DNA from 3 places in the Propionispora vibrioides genome. Region 2 is predicted to be linked to each of the others. Evidence: riboswitches for the same ligand, from Rfam matches in the RefSeq annotation. Region 2 holds a riboswitch; each other region holds the start of a gene.
What was found. Region 2 has a riboswitch for cobalamin ahead of BMW43_RS14700 (NAD(P)/FAD-dependent oxidoreductase). Riboswitches for the same ligand answer to the same signal wherever they lie in the genome.
Positions count from the first base shown of each region.

Region 1: another riboswitch for cobalamin. It lies ahead of BMW43_RS12200 (nicotinate-nucleotide--dimethylbenzimidazole phosphoribosyltransferase); the one in region 2 lies ahead of BMW43_RS14700 (NAD(P)/FAD-dependent oxidoreductase).
Region 3: another riboswitch for cobalamin. It lies ahead of BMW43_RS12665 (PepSY-associated TM helix domain-containing protein); the one in region 2 lies ahead of BMW43_RS14700 (NAD(P)/FAD-dependent oxidoreductase).

Region 1 covers NZ_FODY01000014.1:88,635-95,948, reverse strand. The annotation lists gene BMW43_RS12225 (propanediol/glycerol family dehydratase large subunit) at 1-1,257, opposite strand, end outside; gene pduB (propanediol utilization microcompartment protein PduB) at 1,279-2,067, opposite strand; gene pduA (propanediol utilization microcompartment protein PduA) at 2,100-2,372, opposite strand; gene BMW43_RS12210 (EutP/PduV family microcompartment system protein) at 2,365-2,808, opposite strand; gene eutS (ethanolamine utilization microcompartment protein EutS) at 2,812-3,153, opposite strand; gene BMW43_RS12200 (nicotinate-nucleotide--dimethylbenzimidazole phosphoribosyltransferase) at 3,454-4,482, opposite strand; cobalamin riboswitch at 4,608-4,809, opposite strand; gene cobS (adenosylcobinamide-GDP ribazoletransferase) at 4,929-5,693, opposite strand; gene BMW43_RS12190 (iron-containing alcohol dehydrogenase) at 6,021-7,181, shown strand; gene eutJ (ethanolamine utilization protein EutJ) at 7,268-7,314, opposite strand, start outside.
Region 2 covers NZ_FODY01000020.1:13,418-20,731, forward strand. The annotation lists gene scpA (methylmalonyl-CoA mutase) at 1-443, shown strand, start outside; gene meaB (methylmalonyl Co-A mutase-associated GTPase MeaB) at 446-1,567, shown strand; gene BMW43_RS14685 (sirohydrochlorin cobaltochelatase) at 1,827-2,861, shown strand; gene BMW43_RS14690 (sirohydrochlorin cobaltochelatase) at 3,054-3,947, shown strand; gene BMW43_RS14695 (SDR family NAD(P)-dependent oxidoreductase) at 4,034-4,792, shown strand; cobalamin riboswitch at 4,929-5,113, shown strand; cobalamin riboswitch at 5,351-5,524, shown strand; gene BMW43_RS14700 (NAD(P)/FAD-dependent oxidoreductase) at 5,979-7,314, shown strand, end outside.
Region 3 covers NZ_FODY01000015.1:71,376-78,689, reverse strand. The annotation lists gene BMW43_RS12695 (PTS sugar transporter subunit IIA) at 234-674, shown strand; gene BMW43_RS12690 (PTS sugar transporter subunit IIB) at 677-1,180, shown strand; gene BMW43_RS12685 (PTS mannose/fructose/sorbose/N-acetylgalactosamine transporter subunit IIC) at 1,233-2,030, shown strand; gene BMW43_RS12680 (PTS system mannose/fructose/sorbose family transporter subunit IID) at 2,047-2,877, shown strand; gene rplM (50S ribosomal protein L13) at 3,355-3,795, shown strand; gene rpsI (30S ribosomal protein S9) at 3,819-4,211, shown strand; cobalamin riboswitch at 4,375-4,548, shown strand; gene BMW43_RS12665 (PepSY-associated TM helix domain-containing protein) at 4,564-6,000, shown strand; gene BMW43_RS12660 (transglycosylase domain-containing protein) at 6,112-6,915, opposite strand; gene BMW43_RS12655 (N-acetylmuramoyl-L-alanine amidase) at 7,228-7,314, shown strand, end outside.

The sequences.
Region 1 (7,314 bases), on a different contig from region 2:
GGCCTTCGCTGCTTTATTGCGAACACGGATGATCTCTTCTTCCGAAACAGGGCGGAGACCACCGTCGACCTTGAGGTCACGCTGCAGAATATTCCAATCGTCATAATCCTCTACATCCCAGTTGGAACCGGCAAACATGTTGTCATAGTTCGGCGTTCCGCTGTAGCCGGAGCAGATGAAGTCCGTACCCGGCAGGAACTGCATAAGTGTGCGGGCCGTACGGCGAATGTCGGAATGAGTGAAGGTCTGGTCATTGCTGGAGGCAACTTCCAGGTCGATCATGGCGGCGCAGAGATTTTCCGCCAGAACAGCGCGGATACCGGAGGGAACGGCTGCCGGTACACCGATGCAGCTTACGGAACCGTTTTGCAGTCCCTGCACACCGGCACCTCTGGTGACCATGATGCAGCGGATTTCCAGATACAGCATCGATTTGCCCTCGGCATAACCCATCTGTACTTCTGAACCGGTCCCGGATGTAAAGCGCATTTTCAGACCCCGTGAGGCATAGGCCGATGCGAGGAATGCCTTCGACCAGGGAGTATCATCACCGTCGACAAATACATTTTCCGTACCGTATACGGAAATCGTTTCCGCATACGCCGTGATACCGCGCATGCCCAGTTCAAGCTCCGTCGCTTCTTCCAGGGCGCATTGAATGAGTGTGCCGCCGCGGCCAACCTGACTGCCCAACAGCAGGGCCAGCGCATTAAAGGGGGCATAACGGACAACGGCAACGGTCGTTTCCATTTCGTCGAAACCGCGCAGGGACGCTTCGGCGCCATCGGCCGCAATCAGTACGGGATTGTCTTTCACGTTCGTAATATGGCATTGGTTTGAAGGCGTTTTGCGGGCGCGCATCTTTTGCAAAGCCATCATCATTTCCACTACGTTCATCTGATTAAATACGTCGACCAGTTTGGCCGCCGTAAGACCGCGAACGATTTTGACGATTTCCTGGCGGGGCACGTGAATATCAACAAGCATTTTGGCGATTTCCGTGCTGTCCATGGCCATCGCCTGTTCGGCGATCGAAGCGTCGATCGCATAGTCGGCGATAAACTGATCAATAAAATCGAACTTGTCGCGGAGAATACCATCCATTTCTACGATTTTACCGTTTTGCACCTTAATGCTCGGCGTCGGATCATTCGGACTGCCCATGGCAATCAACCCGACCTCCGGCCAATCTACTACGAACCCATCCTGATTGACGGGACGGGCTTCCAACGCTTGCACGCGTTTTGATCTCTTCATGCTAAATCCCCTCCTCGTCAGTTAGATATAAGGCGTTGTCGAAGACGGAGCCGGTCCGCCCATCGCTTCGAGCAGCTTTCTGCCCGCCTCTTTTGCGGCCAGAACAGACTGCCGGACAGCACCGGAATCACCGCTGATCATGATAATCACTTCGTTGGAAAAGCTGGTGCCCTGAGCGGGACTGGAATAACCGATCAATTCAACATTGGCCGTTTTTACCGCCACATCGGACATGAGCACACCGATAGCGGCAGGCGCGCCGACAATCAGACCGAAGGCTTTGCCGAGCGGCGCGTTAAAAGCTTTATTGATTGCATAGCTGGCCCGGGCCGTATATTGCAGTTCAATATGGCCGGCGTCATTGCCGTATACATCACCGAACGTGCGGTTCAGTTCCTTCAAGGCCACTTCCACAGCCCGTCTTGCGTCGGAAACCTCTTCGGCCCCAAAAATAATCAAGCTGCCATGGCCGGCGCCGCCTTTCGTATCACGGGCCAACTCGATGGCTACGATTTCCGTATTGGTCGCTTTGACCGCTTCATCGGCAGCCATAATGTGAGGGCCGGCACCGGTACGGGCGCCTAAAATACCGATAGAGCGGTACTTGGGGTCAATCTTCATCATTTCATGCAGCGAAGGGTCTACATTGGCAATCACAAGGCCAATCGTATCGCCGATGGCCGTTCCGACAAATTCGGTCATGCCCGGATTTGCCGGACAAGCCGCGGCTTGAGCTTTACTGGCCGGCGCCTGCTCTTCCATCCTTTTCTTAATTTCATCCATTACCTTGTCAATCAATTGTTCTTGCATTTATCTGGTCACCTCCATAATATTTCCCTGGCTTACACCTTCGGTAAAATTTTTTCCACATCAGTATGAGGACGAGGAATTACATGAACGGAAACGACCTCCCCTACCTTACGGGCTGCCGCTGCGCCTGCATCGGCAGCCGATTTGACGGCTCCCACATCACCCCGCACCATAACGGTTACAAGACCGGAACCGATCCTTTCGTAGCCGACGAGGATGACGTTGGCCGATTTGACCATGGCATCAGCCGCTTCAATCGCGCCAACCAGGCCTTTCGTTTCCACCATTCCTAAAGCTTCACTCATTGTCGCACCTCCTTTCGAGGAATTTCAGCAATGTTTCTATTCCTTCTCCTGTAAAAGCAGACACAGCAAAAATAGGACCGCTGACCCCGCTTTCCAAAAGACGAACACGAGCTTGTTCCGGTCTGGCCTCAGGCGAATCGATTTTCGTAATGATCCCGATGGATTGCCTGGCAAACATGGTCGCAAAACCGGGCGGCAGTACCGGACCGGTACGAATGCCATCCTGCACAACCGCAATGAGCGACGCCTGGGACGCGGTTACCATGAGCGCCGAGTAAAGCCGCGGCATCTGGGCATATTCGCCCGGTGTATCAATCGTACCGTCATGAAACATGATGGCCTGCGTCTTTGCCACCTGTTGCTCTTTTTTTTCCAATGCATGAATCAGCGATGTCTTCCCTGCACCGACAGCGCCGACAAACATAACCTGCCGCATCGGCTAGGAGCGCGTAACCTTCGGCCCGGAAAAGCCCAGTCCGTCACCAAGCAGATGAACGACCTGGTTAAGCGCCGCCTCCACCGCCGAAATATTGCCGGTAATAACCACAGAACCCGTAAAACGGTCCATAAAACCGATGGTCACAGCGGCGGTCTTCGTTGCCGCATCGGCGGCGATAATGGCTGCTTCACAGGGAGTGATCGTTAAAATTCCGATCGCCGAAACAGCAGTGAGACCGAGTTTTTCGCATAAATCCTTTTTGGGATTGGCAATCAAATGAGCAAGAGTCACCTGCTTGCCCGGCACATACTCTTGAACCATGCGCGGTTTGTCTAAGGCCATAGCATCCTCCACGTTGTGCTAAATCATCGTTGTCTTTACACATATTTGATTTTTCTGTCTTTCTACCTTGCTTAAATTTTGCCAAGCGACCGTACATAATTGCTGCTTTCAAAAAAGCTTTTTTCCCCCTTCCTCCCCAGGGAAAAAGCAATAGGATTATTTTGTTGTATTACCCTATTTCTTTTACAAAAAAAGAGAAAGCGCCCTTCTTTACTAAGAAGGGTACTTTCTCTTCCTAATTTAAAAACGCAAAAGGATTTTACCGCAAGGAGGGACAGACCACTCGCTATGACCGGTTTCCTACATGGCCAGTTCCTTCTTGCCCGCCTCGGCCAAAAAATCGGAAATCCTCGCCACATGCTGCATGGCATAAAGCATGGTTTTCAGCATAGACACCATCAGCACTGCGCCGGTACCTTCCCCGAGGCCCATGCCGGCGTGAATGATCACATCTTCAGCCATAATGTTGCCCAACAGGAGACAGTAGGCCATACCGGGTTCCTTGGACATATGGGACGGCAGCGCGTAACGGTCCAGTTTGCTGTCGATGCGGACGGCACAGGCGTAAGCCACAGCCGTAATAAATCCGTCCAGCACAAAAGGAATCTTTAGTTTGCCGCATTCGACCATACTGGCACACATGGCCACAATATCAAAACCGCCCACACAGCGCAAAATATCTTCTACGTCGTGAAGCTTGACCATGTGCTTTTCGACGCCCTTCTCTACAATAAGCCGCTTGCGCCGCAGTGCTTCGGGCGATTTGAGTCCGGCGCCGTGGCCGACGACAAATTCAGGCGGCATCCCGGTCAGTGCATGGAGCACCGCCGACGAAGTCGTTGTATTGCCAATGCCCATTTCGCCAAAGGACAAAAGATTTGCTTGTTTTTCCCTTACGGCTTGTTGCACCCGTTCCACGCCAACCTGCCAGGCTTGTTGAAACTCCTCGCGGCTCATCGCTTCTTCTTTCATAAAGTTTTTTGTCCCGAAGGCAACTTTTTTGTTGATGCCTGCTTCGCGCTTATCGCGAATGCCTATGTCGATCACTTCATAGGGAATCTGATTGATTTGACAAAAGCAACTGACTGTTGCCAGACCGGCCGCCATATTGCGCGCCTGCAAATAGGTAAATTCAACCGGGTCCGGCGCGACAGCCTCTTCGACGACACCATTATCGGCCGCATAAATGATGTGATAGGGGCGAATTTTCTTATCAAGTCTGCCCCAGGCCAAAAGCACCTTTTTCAGATGTTTTTCCAAAAGGCCCAGGCTATGGAGCGGCTTGGCCGCACCGTCAATCAGTTCATCAACCACTTTTTCAAAATCCATCGTCTTTCCCTCCTATGGTGAATTATTGTCCGTAATCATCCCGACCGACAAAAAGCACCTGCCTAAAAGGCAGGTGCTTTGACTTCCAGCTCCTATCCTTCCGGCATTTTCTCTGACGCGGAGAAAAATGACAGCCATAACAGGCAGGTCTCCTGGCTAGCGGATCAAAAAACGTTCAGCGCCTTCCCGGCTTTCCGGTGGCATGTGCTGAAAATTCTCCCCGATTACAGTGGCGCGACCGCGTCGTTTCAGGACTATGTCCTGTCCGAGCTTCCCTATTCTCCTCTTATTGTTAGGCTAAGAGGCACCTGGTTGGTGGCATCTCTATGAAATTATACCTAGCACTTCGCTAGGAAAAGACCTTCTCCTATCCATTTTCCCGAGTCAGCAAAAAAGTCGGCAAGGCTGTAAAAAAAGTCCTATCTTTTCCTCAAAAGCAGCGCTTGTTACGAAAACAAAAACAGAAAGAGCGCGGCTGCGGCCAACTCCGTAACAATGTTGACAGCGCCGTATACATCACCGGTGACACCGCCCAGTTTGCCGCTCACATAAGCAGCAAACAAAAGACCGCAGCCAACGGCGCTGCTGCCGGCTATGGCAGCTTTCAGACCCAGAAAGGCGAACATGGCTGCCGCAAACAAAAGCGCCACATAAAGATTGCCTGTCTCCCGGTGAGAAGGAAAGACATGGCCCAGGCCGCTCGGCCTGGCATAAGGAAAGAAGGTAATGGTCATGACCACAGCGAGCCTGCCGGCTACAGGCATCAGGATCACCACCCCGGGCAGCAGTTGCGGCTCCAGATCAGTAAGAATGGTGAACCGGGCTAACAGCGCCAGAGCCAAGGCCATAGCACCAAAGGCGCCGACACGGCTGTCTTTCATGATTTCGAGCATGCGCTCCCGGTCCCGGCCGGAAAATACACCGTCAAAGGTATCCATAAAACCGTCCCAGTGAAGCGCCCCGGTAAGGACCACTTCCCCGATGATCAAAGCGGCTACCAGCGTATTCTGCGGTCCCAAACCGCCGAAATACTGTCTGGCCCCCCACAGAAATGCCGCTAACAGCAGACCAAGCATCGCTCCGATGAGCGGAAAGAATTTGACGCTTCGTCCAAAACTCTCCAACGAACTGTCATGGTGCTTACAGATTTCTATCCGCGTTAAGAACTGAAAACCGGTAATAAAATCGTCCAGCCATTGTTTTGGTTTCATGGATAGATCCCTCACAAAGTTTAAGGATAAGAAGATGGAAAATTCGGCACTCAGTTCAATGGCCATTTAAACATGTTAGTCTTATTATATAATGAAATGAATATCCATCTAAGCCAGATAATTGCTTCATTATGATAATAAATTGCTCTTCTTCCCCCTAATGGGTTAGAAGCCTTTTTGCACTACAGACAGACCTTTCATTAATAATTTTTCCCATTATAGACTTATCTTGCCGACTTGCCCCAAAAGGCCCCTCCGGCTCTTGTAAGCGCCAAAATGAAATGATACGATGAAACAGACGAATCAATGACAGGGAGCTGACAAAGAGTGGACAATCAGATCCATGAATATTTTATGGCGCCAATCAGCCTGATCGGTGCCGGTAGTCTGGAAAAACTTGCCGAATATTTGAAACCGATGAAGCTGCGTAAGGCACTCATTGTAACCGATGCCTTTCTGGCGCAAAGCAAGCTTATGGCGCGCGTAACCGGCGTCTTGGTAAGCACTGGACTGCTTTATGTCATGTATGACGGCGTTCATCCCAATCCGACCGTCACCAATGCCCAGGAAGCCTTGAAGCTTTTTGCCGACAACGGCTGTGATTTCCTTATGTCCTTTGGCGGCGGCTCACCGCACGACTGTGCCAAGGCTGTCGCTTTTCTGGCCACTAACGGTGGACGGATCAATGACTATGAGGGCCTGAACAAGCTGAAAAAACCTTCGGCCCTGCTCTTTACAATCAATACGACGGCAGGTACGGGCAGTGAACTGACCCGTTTCTGCGTCATCACGGACGAAGAGCGGCACGTGAAGATGACCATTTCCGACTGGCGCATCACGCCGCGTATCGCCGTCAACGATTCGACCTTAATGATCGATATGCCGCCCTCCTTAACCGCGGCGACCGGCATGGACGCCTTAACCCATGCCATTGAGGCGTATATCTCCACCAATGCCACGCCGGTAACGGACTGCAAGGCCCTGAAAGCAATCGAGCTGGTGGCCAATTACCTGCCTACGGCCGTCCATAACGGCAAGGACCTGGAAGCCCGTGAAATGATGATCAATGCGGCCTACCTGGCCGGCATCGCCTTTAATAATGCAAGCGTCGGTTATGTGCATTCAGCAGCCCATCAACTCGGCGGCTTCTACAATTTGCCCCATGGCCTGTGCAACGCCATCATGCTGCCTGTCGTGGCGGAGTACAATTCCGCTGTAACCTTGGAAAAATTCCGTGATATCAGTGAAGCCTTCGGCATCGATACGCGAAATATGTCGCTGGAACAAAGCGCCCAGGCGGCAATCATCGCCATCCGCACCTTATCAAAGGCGGTGGGCATTCCGCCGGGGCTTCGGGAAATCAAAGCCTTCAACGAAAACGATATCCCCCTCCTTGCCGCCAATGCCCTGAAGGACATGTGCAGCCTGACTAACCCCCGCCAGGCTACACAACAAGAGATGGAAAACCTCTTCCGGGCGGCCATCTGATATAACTGCCGTAAAGGAAAAAGACGAAAGATCTTCCGGATCTTTCGTCTTTTTCCTTTACATTTTCCTATTTTCATTACTTATACTTAGGCAAACATGGCAATGCCCAGCGGCGTCACCAGCAATGGATGAG
Region 2 (7,314 bases):
AAATGACCGATACCTTTGAAGCCAAGGAAGGTCGCCGGCCGAGAATTATGATTGCCAAGATGGGCCAGGACGGACATGACCGGGGTGCCAAGGTAATCGCTACGGCCTTTGCCGATTTGGGCTTTGACGTGGATATCGGACCGTTATTCCAAACGCCGGAGGAAACGGCCCAGGATGCGGTGGATAATGACGTTCACGTGGTAGGCATGAGTTCGCTGGCTGCCGGACATAAGACGCTGCTGCCGCAATTGGTGGAAGAACTGAAAAAGCGCGGCCGCGAGGATATCATGGTGGTAGCCGGCGGTGTTATTCCGGCCCAGGATTACGAATATTTGAAAGAACATGGTGCCGCTGCTATTTTTGGACCGGGAACCATTATTCCGGTCGCTGCCAGAAAGGTATTGGAAGAATTAATGAACCGTTTGGACTGGGAAGAGGCGTAACGATGAGTACCTATAAACCGGAGTGGACGCCGCAGGATGCGGGCAATGAATTTGCCTGCCGGGTCATGACCGGTGTGGCTGGCGGGCATGACGGCCTGCCGCAGGGCCGGCCCGAAGGACAGACGGCGGCTGCCGTAAAACGAAAAAAACTGACGGTCGAAGACTACGTGCAGGGTGTGCTGGCCGGTGACAGAGTCTTATTGTCCCGGGCTATCACCCTGATTGAAAGCAATGCCCCGGCTCATATGGATATGGCCCAGCAGGTGCTGCAGCAATTGCTGCCCTATGCGGGAAAGTCACTGCGGGTTGGCATTACCGGGGTGCCCGGTGCCGGCAAGAGTACCTTTATTGAAGCTCTTGGCTGCCGGTTGTGCCGGACCGGGCACAAGGTGGCGGTGCTGGCGGTTGACCCCAGCAGCAGTGTGACCAAGGGCAGCATCCTGGGTGATAAAACCCGGATGGAGAATCTGTCCAAGGAACCACAGGCCTTTATCCGTCCCTCGCCATCAGGCGGAACGCTGGGCGGCGTAACCCGGAAAAGCCGGGAGACTTTGCTGCTTTGTGAGGCCGCCGGCTATGATGTCATCCTGGTGGAAACGGTGGGGGTCGGACAGAGTGAAGTCACCGTCCGGTCTATGGTGGATTTCTTTCTCCTGATTGTGTTAACCGGTGCCGGCGATGAACTGCAAGGCATGAAGAAAGGTGTCATGGAGCTGGCCGATGCCATTTTGATCAATAAAGCCGACGGCGATAACAGACGGCGTGCTCTGGCCGCCCGGGTGGACTATGAACGTATTCTTCATTATCTGCGTCCGGCAACCGAAGGCTGGCAGACCAAGGCCTATACCTGCTCAGCGTTGAGCGGCGAGGGAATTGACGATATCTGGTCGGTGGTCTGTGAGTTCCGGGACAGGATGGGGGCTTCCGGTGTGTTCGAAGGACGTCGCAAGGCACAGACTCTTTCCTGGGTGTACTCTATGGTGGAGGAGCACCTGCATAATCTGTTTTTCCAAAATCCGGCCGTACGGGTCGGTAAGACTGCCGTGGAACAGGATGTTATCACCGGCAAGGTCTCGGCTACTATGGCGGTTAACCGGTTAATTGGTATGTTTGAGCAGTCATAATAGCCCGGTTGTCGTCAACGGATTGAAAAATCAGGCCAGTTGCGGAAGTTTCTTTTCGCACTGCGCCCTGAGCCGGTCCGGATTGGGCTGACAAGGGCAAAAAGATTGCCAAATAATAAATTGAAGAGGTTATCATAGAAGGAGAGGTGTCGCCTACAGGCGAAAGGTTCTTGGATAAGTTAAAAACTGTCTAGCCGGTGACTAGCAGGAGCACCAGGGTTATTTCTCCTGCAATTCAATGTATAAGGGAGTAGAAATAATGAGACTTAGTGGAAAGAAACTGTTGATTGCATCTGTGGTATGTGCTATGATGACGGGCTTGACGGCAACCGGCTTTGCCGCTTATCAGTTAAACCCGGAAGTGAAGGATGCCACTCCGGCCTTGAAACAGGCAGCGGAAATTGGTGTTCGCGTTTCGGAAACACCTTCGCTGCAGAACCTGGAAAATAAAGATGCTATTTTGGTTATGAGTTTTGGGACAACCTTTACTGATTCCCGCAAGGCCACCATTGAAAAAACGGTGGCAGACATTCAGGCGGCTCATCCCAATACCAAAGTGGTGCTGGCTTTTACTTCCCATATTATTGTTGACCGGATTCAGGCCAATGAAGGAATTAAGATCCCCACACCGGAAGAAGCTCTGGCCCAACTTAAGGCAGAAGGCTACAGCCGTATTGCCCTGACCTCGCTGGATGTCATTCCGGGTATGGAATATGCCTATGACACCGCTATTTTCGATATCTATAAGAGCCAGTTCAAGAAAATGACCCTGGGTACGACACTGATGTACTGGATGGGACAGGAAAACCAACGTGATGATGTGACTGAGGCTATGAAAGCCTTTAGTACTGAATTCCCTAAGACTGGCAAAAAGGATGCCGTCTTATTGATGGCTCATGGTACGCCGCATCCGTCCAATGCTTACTATGCCGTTATGCAGGACCGTTTAACTGAACTTGGTTTCAAAAATACCTATGTCTATTCGGTAGAAGGCTGGCCTCATTTGGACACAGTTATTCCTCAGTTGAAGGCACAGGGTATTAAAAATGTTACGCTGATTCCGATGATGATGGTGGCCGGAGACCATGCCAACAACGATATGGCTGGCAGCGAACCGGAATCGCATAAATCCATCCTGGAAAAAGAAGGCTTTAAAGTCACCCCGTACATCCACGGTCTTGGTGAAAACCAAGCTATCCGCAAACTGTTTGTCGACCGGGCTAATGAAGCGTGGGATGCCCTGGAAGCCGCAACTCCTGTGAAGGAAAAAGGCCATGGCATGATGATGAAATAAATTTGGCTATGCCCTCTCCAACTCTCCTTGCTGACGATAAAACGCCGCAGGGAGAGTTTTTTTAGTGAATTTTATATCGTTATCAGAGCAGGACAAACTATAAAGCATAGTGAAATAAGAAAACAGGTTAATGACTAAAAGAAGTAATAGGGACTGCGCAGCGGTAATGATTGATGAAACGGAGTTAAAAAGATGAAAATAGATGCAAGGATTGTCAGAAAACCATCGGAAGCAGTAGTACCATTGTCTGCCGGACAGACAGCAAACGATAGAAAAGCAATTTTGGTTGTGAGCTTTGGCACTACCTATCCGGAGGCCCGGCAAGCGGCCATTGATCAGGTAACAGCAAAGATCCGGCTGGCCTTTCCGGAATATACCGTACGTCAGGCGTTTACCTCGCGACGGGTCATTGAGCGGATTAACACCAGGGAAGGTATACGGTATTTGACCGAGGAACAGGCACTGGCTGCACTGGCTGAGGAGGGTTTTCGTGAGGTAGTTGTCCAGCCGCTGCACATGGAAGCCGGTTATGAGTATGACAAAGTGCGCAGAGTCGTGGAGACTTACCGGGATAAACAGGCTTTTGAAAATCTTTATCTGGGCAGGCCGCTTCTCTATTATGCCGGTCAGGAAGGCGTAACGGATGACTATTTGGCTGCCATACAGGCAGTACGCCGGACTTTTCCGCCAATCGGGCCGCAGGAAGCGATTGCTCTGTTGGGGCATGGCGGTTTGCACCCGGCCAATGCTGTTTATGCTGCCCTGCAGTTAAAGCTGCAGGATGCGGGAATTGGGCAGGTGTATGTATTTACCGTGGACGGCTATCCTGCCGTGGAAGATCTGATCAGGCGGCTGGCAGCCGATGGTGTCAGGAAAGTCACCCTTATTCCGTTGCTGCTGGTAGCCGGCGAACATGCCAGACGGGATATGGCGGGAGATGAGCCTGATTCTTTTCAGTCCCGGCTGCAGGACGCCGGCTTTGAAGTAAGCGTTTGTTTGCAGGGGGTTGGTGAGAACCCGGCGATTCAGGATATTTATGTCCAGCATGTTAAAGATGCTATCGCTGAGAAAAAGGACTTTTCCTGAATAGAAGAACTACCGGAGGGAAAGCTTTTTCAGAAGACGTAGTTAGCGGCCGTCCGGACAGGATAAACGGACGAAAGGGGTAAGCAATGAACATACAGGGAAAAGCGGTACTCATTACCGGCGGTACCTCCGGTATTGGCCTGGCGGCAGCCAGGCTATTCCTGGAGCAAGGCGCCGGAGTTGCCGTTGTGGGAAGGGACCGGAAGAAAGGCGAAAAAGCGGTACAGGAATTAGACTCATATGGGAAAGTCTGCTACATCGAAGCTGACGTGGCTAAGGTAGCTGATTGTCAGAAAGCGGTCGTCCAAACCTGTAAGGTTATGGGCCGGCTGGATATTGTCGTTAATTGTGCCGGTACCTATCAGGAGAAAGCCATTGAAGAGGTTAACGAGGATGATTATGAAGCGATCATGGATGTGAATATGAAAGGGACCTATTTTATTGCTAAGTTTGCCGTGCCGGAATTAAAGAAAGGCAAGGGCGGCGCCATTGTCAATGTCTCTTCCGATGCCGGGCTGCAGGGCAACTGGCTGTGTACTGCCTATTGCGCGGCAAAAGGGGCTGTCAACACTTTTACCAAAGCTTTGGCTCTGGAATTGGCGCCCTATGGCATCCGGGTCAATGCCGTATGCCCCGGCGATATTCATACACCTTTGCTGGAAAAACAATTAGAGCAGGCTGCGGACAGAGAAAGAACACTGCGGGATATGGCCGGTATTTATCCCTTGGGACGGCTGGGAACGCCCGATGAGGTGGCTCAGGTAATTTTGTTTCTGGCTTCGCCGCAGGCCGCCTTTGTTACAGGCGCGTTATGGTCGGTCGATGGCGGACTGACCGCCTGTTAAGGATTTGGCTGCCAAACAAAAGATAGAGAATACTGTATTCAATATTTAGCCTGTGTATACATTATATAGAAGGCTTTTTATTTGACTTCCTGTTTGCTGCATGATATGTTAAATGAGAAAGTTATGAATATACAATGAAATACGTAAAGAGGTAGGTGCCCTACGGGGCTTAATAGGGAAGTCCGGTGCAAGGCCGGTGCGGTCCCGCCACTGTAATGAAGAGTGACTCCAAAAAGCAAGGCCACTGGGATATTCATCCTGGGAAGGATTGGGGGAGCGATGACGCAGAGCCAGGAGAACTGCCTATCTGACAATCACCGATTGACCTGCGAGCGACGGGAAGGCGATTATAAGGGAAGTCTATATGCATAGGCTGTCTTTGGGTTGCCTCTTTTTAGGCATCCTGTATGGCGCTTTGAAGATAGGTTTCTTTTGTAATCAATTTTTTCGGCAGCAGGCGAGAGTTGATGACAAAAGAAACCTATTTTATGTTGTGAAGGGGGGACTCTGGTTACGACTGCCGGATTGGAGCGGGCAGTTGTTGTGGATTTTTATAATGAAATACGCAAAGAGGTAGGTGCCCTGCGGGGCTTAATAGGGAAGGCCGGTGCGGTCCCGCCACTGTAATGAAGAGTGACTCCAAAAGGCAAGGCCACTGGGATATTCATCCTGGGAAGGATTGGGGAAGCGATGACGCAAAGCCAGGAGAACTGCCTATCTGACAATCACCGATTGACCTGCGAGCGACGGGGAGGCGATTACGACGGAAAGTCTATACCCATAGGCTGTTTTTGGGTTGTCCGGAAACGGCTGGGAAAGCGGGCTTCCTTTGTAATCAACTTTTACGGCTGTGCGGTTGATCATAAAGGAAACCTGCTTTTTTTGCATAAATGAGAATACGTCCTTATTTTATGTTTGCCGGTAAACTGGCCGGAATATCGAATGGCGGTGAATATAAAGCTATGCCTGATACAATTTAATAGGGAGTCGCTGATAATTGGGGTTTGGCTGACGCAGCCGGACGGAAAAAAATCCGTCTGGACGGACGTGCAGTGCGAATAATTCAGTGGTTTCCTAGATGGACAGAACAAAGAGAAGTCCGAATAAATGTCTGAACGGCAGATGTTTATCCGGTTTTTTTATTTTTTCTATTAATTAATATTGCAGTCATACAGGGAGTGAAAACATGTCAACACTTAAGTCCGATGTCGTTATCATTGGTGGCGGTATCGTTGGTACGGCTATTGCCAGGGAATTAGCCAAATACCAGCTACGCGTTGTCCTGCTGGAAAAGGAACCGGAACTGGCCGCTGGCACCACCAAGGCAAACAGTGCCATCCTTCATGCGGGTTTCGATGCCAAACCGGGGACGCTGAAAGCCAGATTAAATGTACGGGGTAATGCTCTGTACCATGCGTTGCGGGAGGAGTTGTCCCTTGCCATCCAATGGATAGGTTCACTGGTTGTTGCTACTGATAAAGAAGAGCTGCAGACCATAGCGGAACTTTTGAACCGGGGAAACCAGAACCAAGTGCCTGGGCTGGCTTTGCTGAGCCGGGAGGAAGCGCTGACCAAGGAACCCGGCTTAGTGAACGCTGAAGGCGCGTTGTGGGCGCCTTCGACAGGAATCTTTCTTCCGTTTGATGCTGCGCTTGCGTTTGCCGAAAACGCCGCCCAAAATGGCGTGCAAATTCTCACAGAATGTCCTGTTACCAATATGGAAATAACCAATGGCCGGATTACCGGGGTCAGGACACCGCAAGGCTCGATTACAGCCAGCTATGTCATCAATGCCGCTGGACTTTATGCCGATACGGTCGCCCGTTTGGCAGGTGATAGCAGCTTTACCCTTACTCCGCGTAAAGGCGAATATATATTATTTGACAAAAACGCCGGACCCAGAGTGAATCACGTACTATTTCCCACACCAACCAAGCACTCGAAAGGTATTTTAGTTGCACCTACCGTACACGGTAATACTTTCATTGGACCGAACGCCCAGAATATGCCTGAGGAGGAGAATTTGGCGATAGCCGCCAAAGAAAATCTGGCGACAACCGCCGCCGGTTTCCAGGAAGTTATCACAGGCGCTAAACGTTTGTTCCCGGCTATACCGCTTAATGCATCGATTACCGAGTTTTCCGGTCTGCGGGCCGTTGCCGATAGCGATGATTTTGTGATTCGTCCATCAACGGTTGTTAACGGGTTAATTCATGCCGCTGGTATTCAGTCGCCTGGTTTGACGGCTGCTCCGGCCATTGCCGAGCTTGTCGCTGAACTTTTAAAAGAGTGTGGTTTGCTGCTGCTGCCTAAGAAAAAATTTATTAGCCATAATGAACCCAAAATTGTATTCCGTGAATTATCAAATGAGCAGAAACAAACGCTCATTCGTAAAAATCCATTATACGGACGCGTTATTTGCCGCTGTGAAACCGTTACCGAAGCGGAAATCGTGGCTGCTATTCATTCTCCCTGCGGGGCGAAAACGGTTGACGGTGTAAAAAGACGGACCCGCGCCGGCA
Region 3 (7,314 bases), on a different contig from region 2:
TTCGGTTTTTTGCGCATAATGGCGAAAACGTGAAAATCGAAATGCAGCAAGAATTACGAAAAATGATTACAAATCTTTTTGGCCTTATGGCAGGAAAGTGTATGATTAGGGGTGATGTGAATTTCGGGATTTAGCCGCAATATCTTTGTGCAATTCATTCAGGCAGGCATGGTATGATGATAACGAAATAAGCCATGCTACACGAAAATAGACAAGGAAAGGATGATTCGCTGATGGACAGTCCCAAATTCCGTGTTGTTTTGGTATCACACGGGGAACAGTCCCAGGGTATGCTGAATACGGTTCAGATGCTGCTTGGGCCGCAGAAGAACATAGCTGCTCACAGCCTATATCCCGAGCAATCGGTGATTGATTTGAACGAAAAACTGCAGGAAGAAATCGAACAGTATGGCTCTGAAAATATCATTTTTATGAGTGAGCTCATACATGGCTCTCCGTTTAACGCAGTTGTATCGTTGACACGTGAGCATCATATATTCCACATTACGGGAATCAACCTCGCGATGCTCATGACAGCTTTGCTGATGCGTGACAGGGAAGATGTAACGGCACAAGATATCTGTGAGGCCACGATTGCAGCAGCAGAGGGCAGCTTTGCAGATGTTGGGAAAATTTTGGAGGAGTCGACGGAAGAAGAAGAGGAGGAGGATTAAGTATGAGAAATGTGGTATTGGCTCGCGTAGACGACCGCCTGATTCATGGTGAAGTGGTGACTGCATGGACGCCGACAATGCAAGGTAATCGCATCATGATTGTGGACGACGAGGTAGTAAAGGACGCTTTCAATGTGCGGGTGGTTAAGGCATTGGCACCGGTCGGCACCAAGGTAATTGTCTATGGTGTTGAAAAGGCGGCGGAAAAGCTGATGGTTCCCGGCGTGGAGGGCGAGCGGATCATTATCCTGGCCAAAACTCCGATTACCTTCAACCGATTAGTTAAGGCAGGTGTTCCGCTGAAGGAGGTGAATCTGGGAGGTGCCGGTATCCGTGGCGAACGGCAGCCGTTTATCAACAACGTTGCGCTCAGTCCGGACGAGGTGCTCGCCTGTGAAGAGCTCAAGAAAGCCGGCGTGCGTGTGTACTATCAACTTGTTCCCGAGCAGGGTGTCGTCGAAATTGACGGCGCGCTCAAAAAAGCTAAGGAAAACTTTGGTCTGTGAGAGTTTGTAAGAAAAAAAAGCAAGAAGGAAGGATGAGGAAGCTATGACTTTAATGACGGCAATTTTGTGCGGCATCCTGTACTGGCTGGCCGAAGCCAATCTGCCTTTTGTGGGTTTATGGACACTGCAAAGGCCGTTGGTTTGCGGATTCCTAACCGGTTGGATTCTTGGGGATCCGGTTACCGGTGCTGTCGTTGGCGGCACAATCAATCTGGTGTATTTAGGCTTTATTTCCGCCGGCGGTTCGATGCCTGCGGATATGGCACTGGCCGGCGTTCTGGGTACTGCGTATGCAATCACCGGCCATCTCGATGCAAACACGGCACTGGCGATTGCAGTTCCGCTTGGACTATTAGGTACGATTGTATGGTATTTGCGTATGACCATTGACTCTGTTTTTGTTCACCTGGGTGACCGGTGGGTTGCCGAGGGGAAGTTTAATCGGCTATACCTGTCAAATATAATCCTCCCGCAGATCTTCTCCGCGGTGATATGTGTTATTCCCTGTACACTTGCGGCTTACTTCGGTGCAAATTATATTCAATCCTTTATTGAAATGTGTGCAGGAAAGCCGCTGCAAATCTTCCAGATTATCGGCGGATTGATGCCTGCCCTTGGTATTGCGATTACCTTGCAGTATATCTTCAAAGGTGAAGCGCGTATCTTCCTGTTCCTAGGATTTATGATTGCCACAGTTTCCGGGCTGACCTTGATTGAGCAGGGTATCCTTGGACTGTTGGCGGCGATCCTCTATATTCAGGTAACTGGTAATATGACTCCGGCGGCAGCATCGGCTGGCGGTGCATCCTCCGAGAACTACGATCCGGACTACGATCCGGACGATGACTGAAGAGAGGTGGGACAGCATGGTTAACAACGAACAGAAGCTAATTCCAAAAAACGCTCTGATCCGAGCCGCCCTGATTTGGGAAACTTGGGTTCAAACCTGCTATAATTACGAACGTATGATGGGGATGGCGTGTGCCCATACATTCCTCCCGGTTGTGAAATATCTGTATCCGAATAATAAAGCAAAGCAGATTGATCTGATGACGCGCCAAATGGAATTTTTTAACGTCCATCCTGAGTTCGGTTCTTGTATTCTCGGCCTGGCCATTTCGCTGGAAGAAGAAAAGGCAATGGGCAAGGAGATTCCGAACGAGTTTATCACCAATATAAAAACCTCCTTGATGGGTCCGTTGGCGGGCATCGGCGATACTATCTATCAGGGCGTTCTGATTCCGATTCTTCTGGCATTGTGTATTGATATCACCCGTTCCGGGACCGGAAATATATGGGGTGCAGTAATTTACGCGGTGGTCATGTTCGCCATCACCTACATTCTCTCCGTGGGAAACTTTATGTTTGGCTATCATGCGGGCAGTGATGCCATCATGGATTTCCTCGAGCGAGGGATACTGAATAAACTGCTCAAGGGTGCCTCTATCATGGGCTGCATGGTTATGGGCGGACTGATCGTAAACTATGTTAAAGTGACCTGCGGTCTGACCATCACCACTTCGGGGGCGGAGTTCTCGCTGCAGAAAAGCCTGTTTGACGCGATATTGCCCCATATTCTGCCGCTGGCCGCTACGATGGGTGTGTATGGTTTGCTGCAAAAGAAATGGACATCGGTCCGAATCATTATGTTGATGGTTGTAGTCGGCGTTGTCGGAGGTTTGTTTAATATATTATAAATGAGCACTTATGGAGCGTCATGAGGGAAGTTTCATCTTTGAGCGGCTTTCGATAACGAGAGCCGCTCAAAAACTTGTTATACTAGTGTCGGCGGTCTTAAAACAGTAAGAGAATGGCGAGGCTATTTTTCGCAGCGCGAGGTGAGGGGAGGAGGCATACCGTTAGTATGTTGACTGACGACAACGAAACGGTGGGGAAAATAGACCGCCAGTATTCATTGGATTAATGTTGACCAGGTACTAATTGCACAGGAGAAACATTAATGGTATTCATGTCGAATAGTATTAATGTTTCATTTTCCCAAGAAGAAAGAGCATTTCTGATAAAAAATGCAAATTATCCCTCGATAATCCTTGACTTTACCAGTCAGATTGATTAAAATGTTTTTATGAGATTTATGCCATGTATTCCATTAGCCCCGGAATTCAGGTTCAGAATCTAACCAACCCGTAACTTTTGCAACAAGGAGGGATACTATGAAAACAACATTTATGGCAAACGCAGCCAACGTAGAACGTAAATGGTATGTTGTAGATGCTGAAGGCAAGACTGTAGGTAGATTAGCCGCTGAAGTAGCCAAAATTCTTCGCGGAAAACATAAACCGACTTTTACTCCGCATGTTGATACAGGAGATCATGTCATCATAGTAAACGCAGCTAAGGTAGCGTTTACCGGTAAAAAATTGATCCAAAAAACATATTTCCGTCATTCCGGTTATCCAGGAGGTACTACCTTCACCACTGCCGGAAAAATGCTGGCTGAAAAGCCGGAAAGAGTCCTGGAAATCGCTATTAAAGGCATGTTGCCGAAGAATAGCCTGGGACGTCAAATGTACCGTAAATTGAACGTGTACAAAGGTGCTGAGCATCCGCATGCCGCTCAACAACCGGAAGTACTGGAACTTGATATTAGATAATACCGGAAAGGAGGAACATGAGTATGGCATTAGTTAGCTACTACGGCACAGGCCGCAGAAAAACTTCGGTTGCCAGAGTTCGTCTGGTTCCGGGAGAAGGCAACGTGATTATCAACGGCCGTCCGCTTGTTGAATATTTTGGTTTAAAAACTCTTGAACTGATTGTAAAACAGCCATTAAATCTTACTGAAACGATTGGTAAGTATGATGTATTGGCTAAGGTAGAGGGTGGCGGTCCTTCCGGACAGGCAGGCGCCATTCGCCACGGCATTTCCCGTGCTTTACTTAGAGTGGATCTCGAGTACCGCCCGTCTTTGAAACAAGCAGGCTTCCTGACTCGTGACCCCCGTGAAAAAGAACGCCGCAAATACGGTCTTAAGAAAGCCCGTAAAGCATCGCAGTTCTCGAAACGTTAATTTTATTCAAAGCAAGACCCGCATCAACTCTGGTTGGTGCGGGTCTTTTTCTATTTGCCGGAATAGGTTAAGCTGTTATTTTTCAACAATTTTACTGCATAAAGAATACTTAATGAAGTACCAATTGACATTTCAGAAAAAGTGCAGTATAGTAAGCGAGAAAAATAACAGATTTGGAACAGGTGCAATTGCGCTTAATAGAGAAGCCGGTACAAGCCGGCACGGTCCCGCCACTGTAAGGGGAGTCGCTCACAAGATGCCACTGGATATATTTCTGGGAAGGTGTGAGCCGACGAGGAACCTGAGTCAGGAGAACTGCCTGTTCAACAATCGCCGCTATGACCTGCGAGTGATGGGGAGGGGGATTTGGTTTGTTTGCAGTTTTTGCATGAGCCTTTTTCTTTGCATATGTGTGCGGAAAAGGCTCTTTTTTATTTTCAAGTCAGGAGGAAAAATTATGCGTTATTGGTATAAAATTCACCGCTGGATTGGTTTCATTTGCCTGCTGTTCTTTCTATTGCTTTGTCTTACCGGGCTGCCGTTATTATTTAAGACGGAAATCCATGATTTTAATCTTTTAGACAAAGAAAATATGCATCCCGCCTCAGATTACGGGCAAATCTGGAGGGAAGTAGACGCCGGGGAAAAATTAGTGAAGGAAGGCTATTCCGGCAAGTCGATACGAAGTATTTCGGTTCAGCCCGATGAGGGAAGAATACTATTTCGGGTTCAGGACAAAGACAGCAACAAGCCGGTCGCTGCCCGGTTAAGCATGGGCGGCGAGCAGCTTGCCTATTATCCGTCAGACCATACCCTGCAGCCCTGGCATCAGGAGAAAGTAAAATATCCCTGGCTGGCTGAATTCATGCATGAGATGCATCGTCTGCATATGTATCTTGGTATGGGCAAGGGCGGGATGGTGTTTTTAGGCTTCATGTGCTTTTTGAGCCTGGTCTCGGTTGTGTCCGGCTGCGTGCTTTACGGGCCGTTTATGAGGCGAAGCCCCTTTGCCCTTATTGGCAAGCGCAGTTGGCGGGAGCGGTGGTTTGGCTGGCACAAGTTTTTGGGCATTGCAACGGCTGTTTGGGCAATTATTTTATGTTTTAGCGGCGTTGTTATTGTTATTTTTTCACTCAGCTACGGTTTGTATATTCAGGATTCGAAGACGGCGGTGAAGGACTATTGGCAGTCAGCTCCGGCGGCGGGAAAACATCTTTCCCTGGCTGAAGCCAAAACTTTTGTAATGGAAGCCTTTCCTGACGATGTGATCCTTTCGCTTGATTTACCGGATAGAAGGCAATCGCCGGCGGCTTATATTTTCTACATTACACCGGCGACAGAGAATCCGCTGGACTTTCTGGGGCAGCTTGTTTTTATCCCGGACAGAAAAGGTATGGAGCCGCAATATTTCACCAAACCTTTACCGGATTATTTGTTTTTTGCCGGCTATATGCTGAAACTGCACATCCACAATCACGAACTGCTTATTTTAAAGATTCTATGGGCTCTTCTGGATATCGCGCTCATTTTTGTTATTCTCTCCGGTCTGCTGGGGTGGCTCAGGAAAGGTGAAAAAATAGAACGCTCTTCTGTTGCCACGCCATCGCTCAACCGGCCGACAGCATCAACCTGGAAATGGCCGGGCATTCTGGCCGGCTTGAGTCTGCTGGGCCTGGTTCTTCCCCTATACGGAACAGTGGGGGAATTTGCCGGCACCATTGCCTGGCTGGCTGTAGCCTTGCTAAGTATTTTCTTATGGCGGGAAAGAAATTCCCAAGGGAACGCCTAATTGATACTTACTGCAAATTTTTCAATCAGATTTATATAGGTAAACAGAAAAAAGCTGGAACAGTGATATTACACTGATTCCAGCTTTAAGAATAATACCGGCATTGTTTTTCTATTTTGCCAGGACAATGGGTTGCAGTTTGGCTTCCTGGGCTGTATCCGGCCCGAGGTAATTGTGTTTGACCATGGCGCCTAAGACAATGGCCTGTCTTCTTTTGGCTGCCGCAAAATTGACGTATGGCGAATTCAGCGAGGGAGCATTGGGCAACCCGGCCAGCATGCTGCATTCGGCCAGATTCAGTTCAGCCGGCTTTTTACCGAAATATTCCTGGCTGGCCTGACCGAGACCGTAATTGCCTGAACCGAAATAGATGGTGTTCAGATACATTTCCAAAATTTCATCTTTTGAGTAGCGAAGCTCCATATCTAATGACAGGAGTGCTTCTTCCAGCTTGCGGCCCATAGTCTGTTCATGGGAAAGAAAAAGATTCTTCACCAATTGCTGGGTGATGGTACTGCCCCCTTCAGCAATGGCACCGGCCTGCATATTGACCAGCATGGCCCGCAGGATTCCCTCCACATCAAGCCCTACATGCTGGTAAAACCGGTTGTCTTCCACGGCAATGATGGCTTGTTGCATAGTAAGGGGAATCTGATTGAGCGGGACATAATTCGTTGTGTCCAGTTTATCGCGGACGGCGCTTTTCAATGCCGCCAGCCGGTATAGTCTGCGCCATAGTCCCGGTGCATCGGCTGTTATGGCGGCATCCTTCATTTGTGATACCTGCTGTGATACTTGTTCGGAGACCAATCCTTTCGTTGGCGGCAGGACGGAAACCACGTTGGCGCCGCCGGCCCACCAGAAGGAGGCTAGGAACAGAATCAGAAGAAACAGGAAAAATCGACCTTTGCGCATATATCCTCCTACTTAAGCTAGTACCTTATCAACCCTAATCCTGTGAATAATGACGGTCTATTTTCCGCAAGCCTTCGTTGTCGTCAGCCGGCATACTAACGGTATGCCTCCTTCCTCCGCCTTGTCTCGCGAAAAATAGCCTCGCCATTATTCTTACAGTTTTAGGATTGACAAGGTACTGATAGGTTTCTGCTATTATTTTACTCTACTTATCCCTTTTTGGCCATATGTGGCTAAACTACGCATAGCCCGACGCCCCGGTGAGTATGATGATAGGGAGAACTGGCTGGTTATTGGGGATGGAGGGTGAGCATGTGGATTTTGTCCTTAAAGCGGAAAAACTGGCAGCCGCTTTTGTTGTTTGGTGCGGCTGTGCTGGTGCTTAATTATTTGGCTATC